Regions from separate parts of the Dictyobacter alpinus genome, predicted to be linked through region 1. Evidence: a T-box and tRNA genes for the amino acid it is inferred to sense, from the RefSeq annotation. Region 1 holds a T-box; the other regions hold tRNA genes.
What was found. The T-box of region 1 lies ahead of leuS (leucine--tRNA ligase). A T-box ahead of a tRNA ligase gene usually reads a tRNA of that ligase, here a tRNA-Leu.
Positions count from the first base shown of each region.

Region 2: it has a tRNA-Leu gene. The T-box ahead of leuS (leucine--tRNA ligase) is inferred to sense a tRNA for this amino acid. The anticodon was not compared.
Region 3: it has a tRNA-Leu gene. The T-box ahead of leuS (leucine--tRNA ligase) is inferred to sense a tRNA for this amino acid. The anticodon was not compared.

Region 1 covers NZ_BIFT01000002.1:1,658,819-1,663,650, forward strand. Annotated here, with positions in the region: gene leuS (leucine--tRNA ligase) at 24-2,525, opposite strand; T-box leader at 2,652-2,910, opposite strand; gene EL633_RS29195 (SIS domain-containing protein) at 3,127-4,161, shown strand; gene leuD (3-isopropylmalate dehydratase small subunit) at 4,279-4,832, opposite strand, start outside.
Region 2 covers NZ_BIFT01000001.1:2,121,715-2,126,546, reverse strand. Annotated here, with positions in the region: gene EL633_RS08385 (S53 family peptidase) at 1-209, shown strand, start outside; gene EL633_RS08380 (hypothetical protein) at 359-739, opposite strand; gene EL633_RS08375 (RraA family protein) at 1,280-1,861, shown strand; tRNA gene EL633_RS08370 (tRNA-Val) at 1,987-2,060, opposite strand; tRNA gene EL633_RS08365 (tRNA-Leu) at 2,102-2,181, opposite strand; gene EL633_RS08360 (glucosaminidase domain-containing protein) at 2,223-3,449, opposite strand; gene EL633_RS08355 (serine/threonine protein kinase) at 3,815-4,832, shown strand, end outside.
Region 3 covers NZ_BIFT01000001.1:2,157,895-2,162,726, forward strand. Annotated here, with positions in the region: gene EL633_RS08520 (DUF4397 domain-containing protein) at 1-636, shown strand, start outside; gene EL633_RS08525 (serine/threonine protein kinase) at 1,397-3,019, shown strand; tRNA gene EL633_RS08530 (tRNA-Leu) at 3,231-3,313, shown strand; tRNA gene EL633_RS08535 (tRNA-Gly) at 3,349-3,423, shown strand; gene tig (trigger factor) at 3,767-4,832, shown strand, end outside.

The sequences.
Region 1 (4,832 bases):
AAAAAATTTGCACATGGCGTTATTCAATTAATTACTATATTAACCAGGCGACCAGGTACATAGATGACCTTTGCGATATGGTGGCCAGCCACGAACTTTTGAACTTTCTCCGTTACCATGGCTTGCTGCTTAATCGCGTCTTCTGGTGTATCGGAGGCAACCTGGATACGATCACGAACTCGGCCATTAATCTGGATGGGCAAGATCATACTTTCTTGTTGTAATGCATCGGCATCATAACCAGGCCAGGAAACTGCGTGTACAGAGTCGCTATGGCCCAGCCGCGCCCACAATTCTTCGGTGATATAAGGAGCAAAGGGAGCAAGCAGAGTAATCAAGGTTTCAATATCCTGCCTGGTCTGCTCTGGCTTACGCTCCAGTACATTCAAGTATTCCATCATCGCTGCAATGGCAGTATTATACTTGAATACCGGAGTATCTTCGCTCACACGCTTAATTGTCAGGTGCAATAGACGTCGTTCCTCACCCTCTAAAGGACGTTCCGGCCAGGATCCAGTATGCGAGGTAACCAGTTGCCAGATGCGATCGAGAAAGCGTACAACTCCATTGATGCCGCGATCAGTAAAATCGCCATCCATCTCATACGGCCCCATAAACATCAAGTACACACGGAATGCATCAGCTCCCAGATAATCCAGATAGTCATCAGGATTAATCACATTGCCCTTCGATTTTGAAATCTTAGCACCAGCCATCGTAATGGTTCCATTAGCGCGAAAACGGCTAAAGGGTTCGCTGAAGGATATATGGCCCAGATCATGTAGAGCCATAGCAATAAAACGCACATACATAAGATGCAGAACACTATGATCCGCTCCACCAACACACATGTCTACAGGCAGCCAGCGCCGCGTAATTTCTGGATTCCAGGCATGCTGCTGATCAGTACTCGAAGGATAACGCAAGTAGTACCAAGCTGAATCCAAGAAGTTATCGCTCACATCCGTCTCACGACGGGCTGGTTGGCCACAAATCGGACAGGTTGTGTGCACAAAGCTCTCGATGGCGGCCAGCGGTGAAACACCTGTACCGGTCGGCATCCAATCCTCTGCCTCCGGCAGCAAGACCGGCAGTTGATCCTCTGGTACAGGCACGGCTCCATGATCTGGACAATAAATGATCGGAATAGGTGGTCCCCAATAACGCTGACGGCTAATCAGCCAGTCCCGCAGGCGATACTTTACACTACGTTGCCCTGATTGATGCGCTTCAAACCAGGTACAGATGGCATTGTGAGCCTGTTCCGATGTCAGGCCAGAATACTCTCCTGAATCAATCACTATCCCGGTTGAGGTAAATGTTTCAGTGAGAGGAGTTTCAGCTGAGATAGTTGTATCGGTGGATTGCACAACCTGGCGTACAGGCAAATGCATCTGCTGCGCAAAGGCAAAATCTCGCTCATCATGGGCCGGCACACCCATAATCGCGCCCGCTCCATAACCTTCCAGGACAAAATCAGCGATCCAGATTGGAATACGCTCGCCAGTAAATGGATGAGGTGTATACATGCCAGTAAAAACGCCGGTCATAGCATCATCTGGACTGCTACGCAGGCTATTGACCTGCTCCTGGTAAGCGATAACAGCTTTTTGATAAACAGGATCAGTGATTGCAGCCACCAAAGGATGATGCGGTGCCAGGGCCACAAACGTCATGCCAAAGATGGTATCGGGCCGTGTTGTATACACCTGTACATGCTGATCAGGTATCCCATCAACAGCCATCTGGAATTCCAGACCTTCCGAGCGACCAATCCAATGGCGTTGCAGCGACTTCACCCGTTCAGTCCAGTCCAATGCATCTAGATTATCCAGCAAGCGTTGGGCATAGTTGGTCGACTTCAAAAACCACTGTTCCAGCCAACGTCTCTCAACCAGCGAGCCACAACGCTCACAATGACCATTGATTACCTGCTCATCGGCCAGCACTGTTTTGTCCTTAGGACACCAGTTAACCGGAGCCGCCTTACGTTCAGCCAGCCCCGCTTTAAACAGTTGCAAGAAGATCCACTGGGTCCAGCGATAATACTCGGGATCAGTGGTGTTCACTTCATGTGACCAATCAAAGCGATTGCCAATCCGCTTCAACTGCAACTCACGAAAACGCTCGACATTTCTGGCCGTCAAGATGCGCGGATGGATACCCTGCTTGATCGCGAAATTCTCGCTATGAATACCGAAGGCATCAAAACCCATGGGCTCAAAGACATCATAACCCTGCATCGACATCAAGCGACCATGCACATCTGAGCCTACATAGGAATATACATTCCCAACATGCAGGCCCTCGGCCGAGGGATAAGGAAACATCATCAAATTATAATAGGGACGTTGAGCGCGTTGCAGATCCACCTGATAAAGCTTCTGGTCTTCCCAGCGCTCATGCCAGCGCGCCTCGAAGTCCGCAAAATCATAGTGCGGTGCACGCATACCAGTCATATCCCGATGGGGAGGGGGTTCAGACGCTGCTTTGATATCAGCAGCAGGTCTACTTGTTTCAGACACGGAGTCCTCCTGATTAACCTATTCGTGAACGCCGTTCACACGCTTGAACGGAATACTATAACACCAGCATTTCAGCGGAGGACTTTCTGCAATCAGCATACAGGCAACAAAAAAACACCCTCCGCCCCCAAGGGCGAAAAGTGCGCGCAGACTCACTTTCGCGGTACCACCTTGTTTCACTATCACTTTGCAGGGATAGCCTTCTGAGTGCTAACACACCCGAACCCTGTAACGGGAGTACCCGGAGCCGACTACTTTGCGTCAAACCACGTTTCACCGACACTGCTCATGAGGGAGCTTGGGGATAACCGGGCCACTGGCTCACACCAACCGCCAGTTCTCTGTGGACTCAGCGATCCTTACTTTCCTCATTCATTGCTGCTGGATTATTTAATTTTTACTTCTACTAAGAAAAATACCTGGTATTATGCGCTTTGTCAAGTGCCTGACAGCACGATTTCATTTTTTTATAATCGTGTTTTTCGTTTAGTCATCTAGACCACTATACCAGAAATTGTGATATAGTTAAGGCAGCAACATGGAATTATCTGGTGGTTATAAGGATCTTCGCTTGTATCGAATAGATTATTTGGAGGATATAATGTCATCATTATTGGAGCAGGAAATCCATAGTCAGCCCGAGGTCATTGCTCATCTATTGGAGCAAGAGACCGAACATATCAAAAAGATTGTGGCGCAATTGCCAGCATTTGATTATATCTTGATTGCGGCCCGTGGTTCATCAGATCATGCCGCTACATATGCAAAATATGCCTGGGCAACCATGGCTGGTTATCCAATTGCGCTGGCTGCCCCTTCATTACAAACACTGTATGCAACTCCTCCCCGCATGAAGAACGCCCTGGTAGTAGGTATTTCGCAATCGGGCCAATCGCCAGATATCGTTGGAGTGCTTGAAGAAGGAAGACGTCAGGGACGCCCCACTATCGCGATCACCAATGATGGTAATTCTGCCCTGGCTAAAGCTGCTGATCATGTGGTTGAGTTACACGCTGGCCAGGAACGCAGCGTAGCCGCCACCAAGACGTATACAGCACAATTAGCTATCATGATGCTTTTCGCAGCAATCTGGAATGGGGATGGGCAGCGCTTGAATGAACTACAGAGGATGCCGGAAATCATAGCGCAAACCTTGAAGAGTAGCGGTGAAATCGCTCAACATGCGGAACGCTATCGCTATATGAACCAATGTATCGTCGTCGGGCGTGGCTACAACTATTCTACCTCATTTGAACTGGCCCTCAAATTGAAAGAGCTAACGTACGTCATGGCCACCGCCTACTCATCCGCAGATTTTCGCCATGGTCCGATCGCGACCATTGAAGAAGGGCTTCCCACGATTCTCATCATGCCGACCGGCGCAACCTTTGCCGACATGCTTGAGCTGGCCAAAGATTTGCAGAAGCGTAAAGCAGAGCTATTAATTATTTCAGATGCTGCAGAAGCGCTGGCACTGGCCCAGACACGCTTCGCAATTCCGAGTGGAATACCTGAGTGGCTTAGCCCTATCGCCGCAATTATTCCTGGCCAGCTCTTCGGCTTACATCTGACATTGAGCAAACGTCTGGAGCCAGATACTCCACGTGGATTGAACAAAATCACGCTTACGCACTAAAATAGACGGCTGAAGTGCTCTTCATAATTTTTGTATGTATTGGGAAATGATGCACAATGCACATCATTTCCCAATACATACAATTTTTTTACCTGCATCAGGCGCCAAACAATGCAGCTAGCGAGTAGCCGGCTCGTTAGAAAAGTACCAGGGGGCTTCCTGCTGCCGGCGCCGCTCGTAACGAGCAATATCATCACCCATTTGCAATGTCCAACCAATCATATCCAGGCCTTTGAGCAGGCGCTCCTTGCGGAAAGCGTCGATCTCAAAGTGGAGGAATTGCTGATCAGGAAGTGTCACGGTCTGGGCAGCGAGGTCTATAGTTAACGTATAACCGGGAGTAGCCTCGACTTCACGGAGCAAGTTATTAACGGTATCCTCTTTTAAGACTATAGGAAGTATACTGTTGCTGAAGCAGTTATTATAGAAAATATCTGCGAAGCTGGGAGCAATGATTGCACGAAAACCATATTCGGCCAGGGCCCAGGGAGCGTGCTCACGTGATGAGCCACAACCGAAATTGTCGCCCGCGATCAGTACACTCACACCCTGATAGCGGGGCTCATTCAAGACAAAATCAGGCTTGGGGGTCTTCTGTTCATCTAGATAGCGCCAGTTAGCAAACAAAGCCTCACCCAAACCGGTCCGTTTGATGGTCTTAAGGAAGCGAG
Region 2 (4,832 bases), on a different contig from region 1:
CACATTGTCCGCTCGGCTTCTTGAATCCCAAATTATATAAACTCGCCGATAGCCACGCATACTCCCGCGACTTCCATGATATTACCGAAGGAAGTAACGGGCTCTATGGTGTTCCTGGTTATAATGCTGGACCGGGTTGGGACCTCCTCACTGGTTGGGGATCGCCAAACGCCACCAATCTCGTACACGATCTGGCCAGAGACAAATAGGTACTACTTGTATTATTGCCAGTTTTCCGTCGCAGCATGATCCAAAAAAAATACTATGCAGAGAATTTTCTCTGCATAGTACTCTGGCACCCTCGACAGATCAGCCCATGCGGGCGAGTGAATGAACGAACGTAAATGAAGCGCTCTGTTTAAGTACGCCGTGAGACATTTTGCCGCCAGTGGAGGATCAACAAGAGGCAAAGGATCACTTCAATAACTTTAACAGAGACATCGAACGGATCAAATGATCCCTCACTTGGACTTCCCAGGAACAACCAGAGAATGATGGTGAGGAGTGTGTAGCCGAGCAGCACCCAGCGTGTTATCCCCTGATACGCTTTCAGTGCTGGTAAGAAGAATGCTCCCAGAAGACCCAGATAGCCAATGCCATTTAACAAGAACCAGAAGCGCAGGTCCTCATCTGGTTGAGCCGCCAGATAGAAATGTGCAAGGGCAGTACCAAGAGCAAGTAGCAGAATGGCAATAGACACAAACTCAACGCGGGACTCTCTCTGTGTAATATCACTCATGGTGAAACACTTTTTCCTTTTCTGATGAATAGGAACAACGTTAAGAGCTCCAGGTTACTTTGAATTCAAAAACCTCCTTTCAAGAACGTATGCATATCTGTATACATACCCTTATATATTAATCTACAATTATGAGAATGGGCTTAAATTTACAATAATTATTCTAGACCATTCTTCTATAATATCTATATCCGATGACCTCTATGGTTATTGATTACATATAAATAATCTAATGATTACTTAATATTGAGCTTGTATATGAGCTTGTTCATGTTAATAGTAGGTTAATTATTATCGAAATCACTCTCTATTCCAAAAATGCTCAAGATGTTTTTGGTAATAGTATGGGCAAAATAGCTATAATTTTTTTATGATGTGGTAGTGAGCATATATGCTTCAAAGGATTTTCAGGCTGATGATTTATTTTATGATAGATAAAGCAAGACATGATGTTTTTTACTACCAAATTGTATTTCTGCCTCCTGGGAGATATACTGAACAAGCAAATAAGCAATTGATGAAAGGCAGATACAAATATTTATGGAAAAATTTCCAGAGTGGCTTAACGCAACATTGGCATCGGATGCAAGTGAAGGTGAAGGTGTTCTTCCCGGCAACATACTGCCTCTACAAGCAAATGCTTTGGTTGTGGGTCCTGCTTATGTGCTGCTGATGAGCCAGGATGATAATCTGTCTGTGCGCAAAGTGTTAGAGAATCTACCTGCGCCAGGTACGGTCCTTGTTGTCGCGGGTGGTAGCAGCTCGCGTGCCGCTACTGTGGGTGGCTTGATGGCACTAGAAATACAGAACGGTGGCATTGCAGGCCTTATTACTGACGGGTTAGTACGCGATTCCCGTGAGATCCGTGAGCTGGGTTTCCCGGTCTGGTGTCGTGGTGTCACACCCATTGCACCAAAGAAAAATGGACCTGCCATCGTTGGCGGTACAGTCTCTATTGGCGGCAAGGTAATACGTGAAGGTGATCTCGTCATTGCCGATGATGATGGCGTGGTTATCTGGCCCCAGGAACGTATCGCAGACCTGCTGCAAAAGGCTGAAACACGATTGAAGCAAGATAATGAGCGCCTGGCACGTCTACACATGAACAAGCCATCTGAATAAGAAGCGCCCTTCACTGACTTTTGGTAGAGCGGCTGCTTTACACGCAGTAGGTTTAAAGTACCAAAAAGCCCATTCATAGCATTTGTACCTGCTTGCTATGAATGGGCCTGGGAAGCACTTAGAGGTGGGCGATTAGGGATTCGAACCCCAGACCTACTGCGTGTAAAGCAGCCGCTCTAACCAGCTGAGCTAATCGCCCTTGTTTATCATTTAGTTCTCAGGATGAGATGCTAAATTGGATGCCCTCGAGTGGACTCGAACCACCACGCCTCTCGGCACAGCCCCTCAAGCTGCTGCGTATACCATTCCGCCACGAGGGCATTTCCTTTCGGATTACGTGAAGTATCATACACCGCTGACGCTACTTTGTCAACTGTTTTCTATGCGAATTTTCTGGCACTTTGCTGAATCGTGAGTTTAATTCTGTTGTTTTCTGGTTGTTTGTGCTTGACTGGCTGATTATGAGCGGCTGGAGCTTTTCGGTGACGGTTGTGGTTATGTAAGGAGTTGGCGGTACTGCTCCCAATTTGACGAGTATAGGGGTCGGTGGGACTGGTACTGGCGCCAGTTCTTCTGTGGTGGTGAAGCGCCACAGTATCTCAGCTTTTTCTGGCTGTATGTGCATAGAAGATGTGGTTGCAACTGCTATTGGTAACGCTGTGACCATCTTTCCCCTTGTTTTACGTCGTCCGATGGCGAGCCCTGTGAGTGTCAGGATGGCGATGAGGACCAGGATGGTTCCTGTGGTGAATATGGGTTGTTGCTGAAGCGGGGTTGCGGATGTGGGTGGCTTCTTTGTCTGGTGGATCGGGTGCGCGCGATGATGGATTGGTACGTCGACTGACTTTTCGGTGGCGCTATTGCCTTCGTTCTTTGCCTGCCATAACTGACGGCGCTTCTCGGCGATCAGGTGTTCCCAGTCTTTTTCGTGGCCGATGGGTATATAGGCACGGACCCGGACTCCGGCTTGTGATGTGGGATGTTGCCGGGTGGTTGCGGTTGGCACTGGTGCCGGTGGCGGGGCTTGATAACGGTATCTGGCCATCAAGCTGGTGACTTTATAGGCCCAGTTGCCGGCTCCTGAGGTGCCAACATAGGGGATGCTGATGCTATAGACGGTGGTGACGCCACGACCAATGATGTAGCCGTTGCTGATTAAGCGAAACCAGTCGATGATGGCTGCGGCATAGGATGGATACATGGTGTAGCCGTCGTAGCCAGATGGATAGCCAGCACTTCCACGGACACTACCGGGATTGCGGTTTCCAAGTCCGACTCCGGCCATGCCGTCGTTGGTTTCGGCCCACCAGACACCCATGGCGAAGGCATCATCAATGTTGCTATTGCGTGAGGCTTGCTCTACGATTGTGCCTGTGCCGACCATTGGGCTCCCCATCTGCGCGAAAATATGGTCAATCGTGGTTGCCGATAGGGAAGGACCTCCAGTGACAACGGCATCAACGGCATGGCTGTGCCGTGGCGTCTGCCAGAGGCAGCCTGCCAATCCGCCTGTGGCAATGGTAAGTGAACTTAGCACGAGAACTAGATACGTTTTTTGCCAGCTACGAAAGCTAAAACTACTTGTCATACAAAAATACTACCTCTGACTCTCCTACGAACATTTGTTAGAGTTATTATAAACAGAGGTATGAAATAATGAGCTTGTCAATATTTTGTGCAACATTTGTACTATAAGGCTCGCAAAATGTTACCTGAAATTGTGGTTGTGTACGTTTTACATAGTGACACTGAATTACGTCAAATTATGTGTACGATTCTTTGAAGGCACAGTGATAGAAGTAATGGGCATACATCTAAATGGATCTTAACATGACTCAATGTTCTAGTCAGTAATCTACCTTCCTATTAGGTAGTAGGTTCTAACAGAGGTATGCTATACTGAAGGGCACTCTTTTCAATCGTGTGAGCGGCGTTCACGGTTGCATGTAGAGCATGTCATATCCCGTACAGATGCAGAGAAAAGATGGGGGGCGCACAATCAGCGGCCGATCGAAAAACCTAACCGGTCATCTGGACCGAGGCACCTTTCTTCATAAGCGCTACCAGATCCAAAAGGTGATTGGAAAAGGTGGCATGGGTGCGGTATATCTGGCGAAGGATCTCAAGGAGCAAGGGGAGCTCTATGCGATTAAGGAAATGAGCCTGTCGTTGATCCCGCCAGCTGAACAGCAACAGACGATCCACAACTTTAAGGTTGAGGCCAAGATGTTGTGGTCTTTGCATCATCCCAATCTTCCGACGGTCCATGGGGTCTTTACCCAGAATGATCGCTATTTCCTGGTGATGGATTATATCGATGGACTTACACTGGAGGAGCTGTTAGAGCGCAATGGTGGCCCATTCCCTGAGCGCAGGGCGTTAGATTGGGCACGTCAGCTCTGTGATGTATTGGCTTATCTGCATAGCCACTCACCTCCGATTATTTTTCGCGATATGAAGCCTGGCAATATTATGTTGACGCGCAATGGACAGATTAAGCTAATTGATTTTGGTATTGCGCGTTTTTTTCGCCCTTCACATGCACAAGATACTCAGGTATTGGGTACGCCGGGCTATGCTCCACCAGAGCAATATGGGAAGGCGCAGACGGATGAGCGCTCAGATATCTATGCGCTGGGCATGACGGTATTTCATCTTTTGACCAATACCCTTTCGGATGAGGGCTTTGGCTTGGAGAATGTGCGTAAGATTAATCCGCGCATTTCTCCGATGGTGGCGCGTGCGCTTGAGAAGGCCACGGCCATCAAGCCTAGCGATCGCTATGAGAGTGTGGAGATGTTCCGCCATGCGTTACTCGGTGTGGGTACCTTTGGTTTCGCTAGTGGCGAGGTGGCTTCGACCCCTGAAGAACTGGCAACGCTCTGCGCGACCTATCCAGAGGAGGCTGCGGAATATCTCCTGGATAAAGAGATTGAGTCCTGGCTGCTGGACCTGGGTGAAGATGAGTTGT
Region 3 (4,832 bases), on a different contig from region 1:
TTCCAATTCGCCTCTATTACAGATTATGCGGCTCTACCATCCGGCAATCATAAGGTGCAAATCGCACTGGTAGGAAAAGGCATTAATGCATCCGCGCTCAGCAAGACGCTTCCTGTTGAAGCCGGAAAAGCATATACGATTGCGGCCGTGGGTGAAAAACCTGATGCTTTGAATCTACAGGTTTTTGTGGATGATAATCAGGTCGTGAGTAATCGCGCTAAAGTACGCATCTATCACCTGATTCCAGATGCCAGCAAAGTGGATGTCTCCATTGGTGAGGATGACAAGATTACCGGTATGGATTATGAAGATGATAGCCCATACACTACGGTTGATACCGGCCCTTGTACATTCACATTCACAGTACCACAGACGAATAAGACGTTGTCCATCCCAAAAGTACTGGAAGCAAATACGGTGACAAGTGTTTTCGCTGTCGGTATGCTTGATGGCGATCCTAAAGCCCAGTTAGTAACGGCAACAGCAAAGGGAATTCCTGGCTTGCCACAAACTGGAGCCCCACCAGTCCTGGCAGATTTTGCCACTCCGGTTCCCGCCATCTGGCTGCTGGTTATGACAATGTTAGCCATGATTGGACTTGGTGTAGGGCGGCATGTGCAGCAGCGCAGGGCATAGTCTGATTTTGTTGGTGATTTTCTTGTCTTGCTAGCTCTGCTGGTCACTCTATGTTAGAGATAGTGGTTGTTTCCCACTCTTATTGTGGAGTGTGCAGCTAGCCGCACGCGGGCCCTGAAGGGCCTAGCCTCTTTTACGTGTAGTGTCAAAAAATGAGCACAGCTCATTTTTTGACACTACACGTAAAACCGTTGAAGCGCCTCTGGCGCCCTGACAATTTCAATCAAGGGGGCGTGAAATCCCTGGTTCACCCACCGATGTTTGCGCGCCTCTGGCGCCATGACAGTTTTATTCAGGGGGGGGCGTGAAATCCCTGGTTCACCTACTGGTGTTTGCGCGCCTCTGGCGCCATGACAGTTTTATTCAGGGGGAGCGTGAAATCCCTGGTTCATCCATCGGTTTTTGAGCGCCTCTGGCGCCATGACAGTTTTATTCAGGGGGGGCGTGAAATCCCTGGTTCACCCATTGGTTTTTGAGCGCATCTGGTACCATGACAACCTTCTATTCAGGGTGGCGTGAAATCGGGTGCCAGGCACCCGATTTCACGCCACCCTGAATAGAAGGTTGGGCCCTTCAGGGCCCGCGTGTGGCTGGTCATATGTTCCTCGGTAAAAGCGAGATCCAACCCAACGACAAAAGTCACTCGGAATGATCGTTTTTACCCGTGTGCGGCAGGACATACTTCTAATCTGTTAAGGAACATGTTATATATATATAGGGCTTAAAATCATCGTATTGGTTTGCGCATGAGAGGTGTTGTGTGCTGCAAGAACAACAGGCGCTTCCCGTAGGAGCAACCATCCAGGATCCTTCGGGAGAACGTTACATCATAGAAACGCTGTTGGGGCAGGGGGGCTTTAGCGCCGTCTATCTTATCCGAACACGGCGTTCCAAACAAGAGTATTATGCTCTTAAAGAAATTATTGATCCAGATAGTGAGGAACGAAATCACCTGACATTTGAAGCCAGTCTGTTGCAACGTCTCTCCCATCGGTCACTACCCAAAGTATATCAGGTCTTTGAGGATACTAGTCTCAATCGTACATATATGCTTATGGATTATGTGCAGGGCAGGGACCTAGAACAACTGCGCCGTGATCAGCCTGAGAAACGTTTCTCACTGGCTCTGGCCCTGACTTTGCTTACACCAATCGTGGATGCATTGACTTATCTCCATACCCAGGAGACACCCATTATCCATCGAGATATTAAGCCGTCAAATATCATTGTTCCCCAGGGGAGCGGCGAGACCGTGCTGGTGGATTTTGGACTGGCGAAAGAATATGTCGAGGATAAAACTACCAGCGTTTTTCGTTTCGGCACACCCGGCTATGCCTCTCCTGAACAATATGGACAGGGCACCAATCTACGCACAGATATTTATGCTCTGGGGGCGACGCTCTACACCTTGTTAACAGGAAAAGTACCAACCGATGCGCTTACCCGTACAGTAGGACAACACCTGAGAGATCCATTGGAACCAGCCCATCAAATTTGTCCTCAGGTCTCCATCAATGTGTCAAAAGTGATTGAAAAGGCAATGAGTATACGGGTTAAGGATCGCTATGCATCGGTTGAAGAGTTCTGGCAAGCCTTAAGTATCGCTGCCATGCAACCAGAAATTGATCCTATCAGTAAGGCCCTGACCCATAAGCAGCCAGTCCTCACCGAACAAGATATTCAGGTGCTCACGAATAGCCGCAAGCAGGTTGATGTCAAAAAGGTTATCAGCCAACCACAACCTCAAAGTAGCAAAAAACTTGCCAGGGCTCATGTCTATGTGGATGGGAAGAATCACCTTCAACAGAGAATCCTCTTCGGCCTGCTGGCCTTGATTCTGGTTGGCGTTGCGGTAGAATTAGTACTAATGAGCACGGTCTGGCGTCAACAACCGCCAGCGGCAACAAACACACAACAAACACAGGGCAATAATTATTATGGGCCTGATCCTAATCGCCCACCACCTCCTGATGGTGATCACCATGGAGGACCATGTGACCCACCCACTGCTGCCCCTCCTGAGTATATCAGTGGTGCTCTCATGTCTTCATGCTATAGTGGAAATTTACATCATTTAGGGCTTGCTCTGAACAAAACGGCTTTCCAATTGCAGACTATTCGGCAAACTCCTGATGGCAATATTAGTGGCCAATTTCACACTGCGGGTCAAGCGGGACCATTTAAAGGGACCATTACTACAGCGGGCGCGGTCAATATTACGGTCACCTTAACCTCTGGGGAAATTATGAAACTTACTTGTCACACCTACATTGGTGGTAATCTGGCAGGGGGAAATTTTGCGACGTATACTGATGCAACCGAGAAGGTTAAAGAAGATTATGGCGATTGGACAGCAGACATAGAGAGAGATAATAATCATTAATACAGCACGAAAATTTTGGGTAGTGCAGTAAGTAACGAGCATATTACCATAGACAAACACTTGCAAAAGGCTATTAGTGACGGGATAAAGCGGCAAAGCTAAGAAATAACGGCGATCCCGACAGAATACAGCCAAAATTGTCTTGACATCAGGTGAGCTACTGATGTATTATCCACAAGTGGAGATCATAGTCTCCTATCCGTAGTAACAGGGGCGATTGCTGAAACTGGTAGACAGGGCAGACTTAGGATCTGTTGGTGATAAACCGTGAGAGTTCGAGTCTCTCATCGCCCACTTACTAGATGTATTATAATGACAAATGCAGTTAAGCGGGAGTGGCTCAGTGGTAGAGCACTTCCTTGCCAAGGAAGATGTCGCGGGTTCGAATCCCGTCTCCCGCTCCAACTTATCTAAGACTGAGGGTACCCTTCTGGATGCCCTTTCTGGTAAGCGCACAAGCAACCTGCATCAGACGTAGATCACAACGCGTTTGTAACATATACAGATAGTTGGTTAATGCGGTTATGCAAGCTTCTGCTGTGGGGTGGTCTATGGATGTGATTCCCCCTCGCGCTTTCCGCAGTCTGGTATCAATAACGCAATTCCTTTTTTCAAACGGTGTCATTGCATTATGCTTTAGCTTATCAGCGACATTTTTAGAGGGAAGTGAAAAGCGTCTGGTATAAAGTTATAATAAACACAGACAAGTGACACAAATACAGTAAAGAACAACCCTTTGGAGGAAATGTGAAGGTCTCTGTAGAAAAGTTGCCAACAAGTGAGGCCGTCCTGAATGTAGATGTGACATGGGACGAAATGCAAAAGGCCTCAGACAAGGCATATCGTAAATTAGTGAAACAAGTAGATATACAGGGCTTCCGCCGTGGTAAAGCACCACGTACAGTCCTGGAACGTCGTGTAGGTAAAGAATATATCTACCAGGAAGGTCTAGACGACCTGATCTCAGAGGCCTATAGTAACGCTCTGAAAGAAAACGACCTGACCCCGATCAGCCAGCCCAAGCTGGATGCCCCGGTCTTCGAGATGGGCCAGGACTACCACTTCAGCCTGACAGTTCCCGTGATTACACCAGTTGAACTGGCTGACTATAAGTCAATGCATTTTGACCGCGAAGAGGTCACGGTGTCGTCTGAAGAGGTTGAGGAGGAGCTAAAAGGCTTCCAGAACCGCTTGTCCGACTGGGAGACTGTTGAGCGGCCGGTAGAGTATGATGATCGTATTAAAGCTGATCTTAAACTAACCTCTGGTGAGCAGCAGATCTCGGATCTTAAAGATAATACCTTTGAGATTACGCAAGAGCGTCATGGTTTATTTAGTGGTATGGACGAGCATATCGTTGGCATGAAAACCGGCGAGAGTAAGAGCTTTACCACGACCATTCCTGAAGACTATTCCAATGAGAAACTGGCAGGAAAAGAAGCCAACTATGACCTGACCGTGCTATCCGTCGAGAGCAAGCAAGAGCCTGCTTTAGATGATGATTTTGCCAAAAAGGTGAGCGACGACCAGTTCGACAACATGGAAGATCTGCGCAAGGCGATCAGTGACAATATTCTTGAGCGCAAGAAACGCTCGGCAACCGAAGAGTTGCGCGATAAAGCCCTCAAGGAAGTCATTGAGAAGTCCACGTTTGTCATCCATCCAACCTTGATCGATCAAGAGGTTGATGAGATGGAACACCAATTTGGGCATATGCTCGAACAGCAGCATCTGAATATGAATCAGTATCTGAACATGGTGAAGAAGTCACGCGAAGAATATCGCCAGGAGCTACGTGCCGATGCCGAAGAGC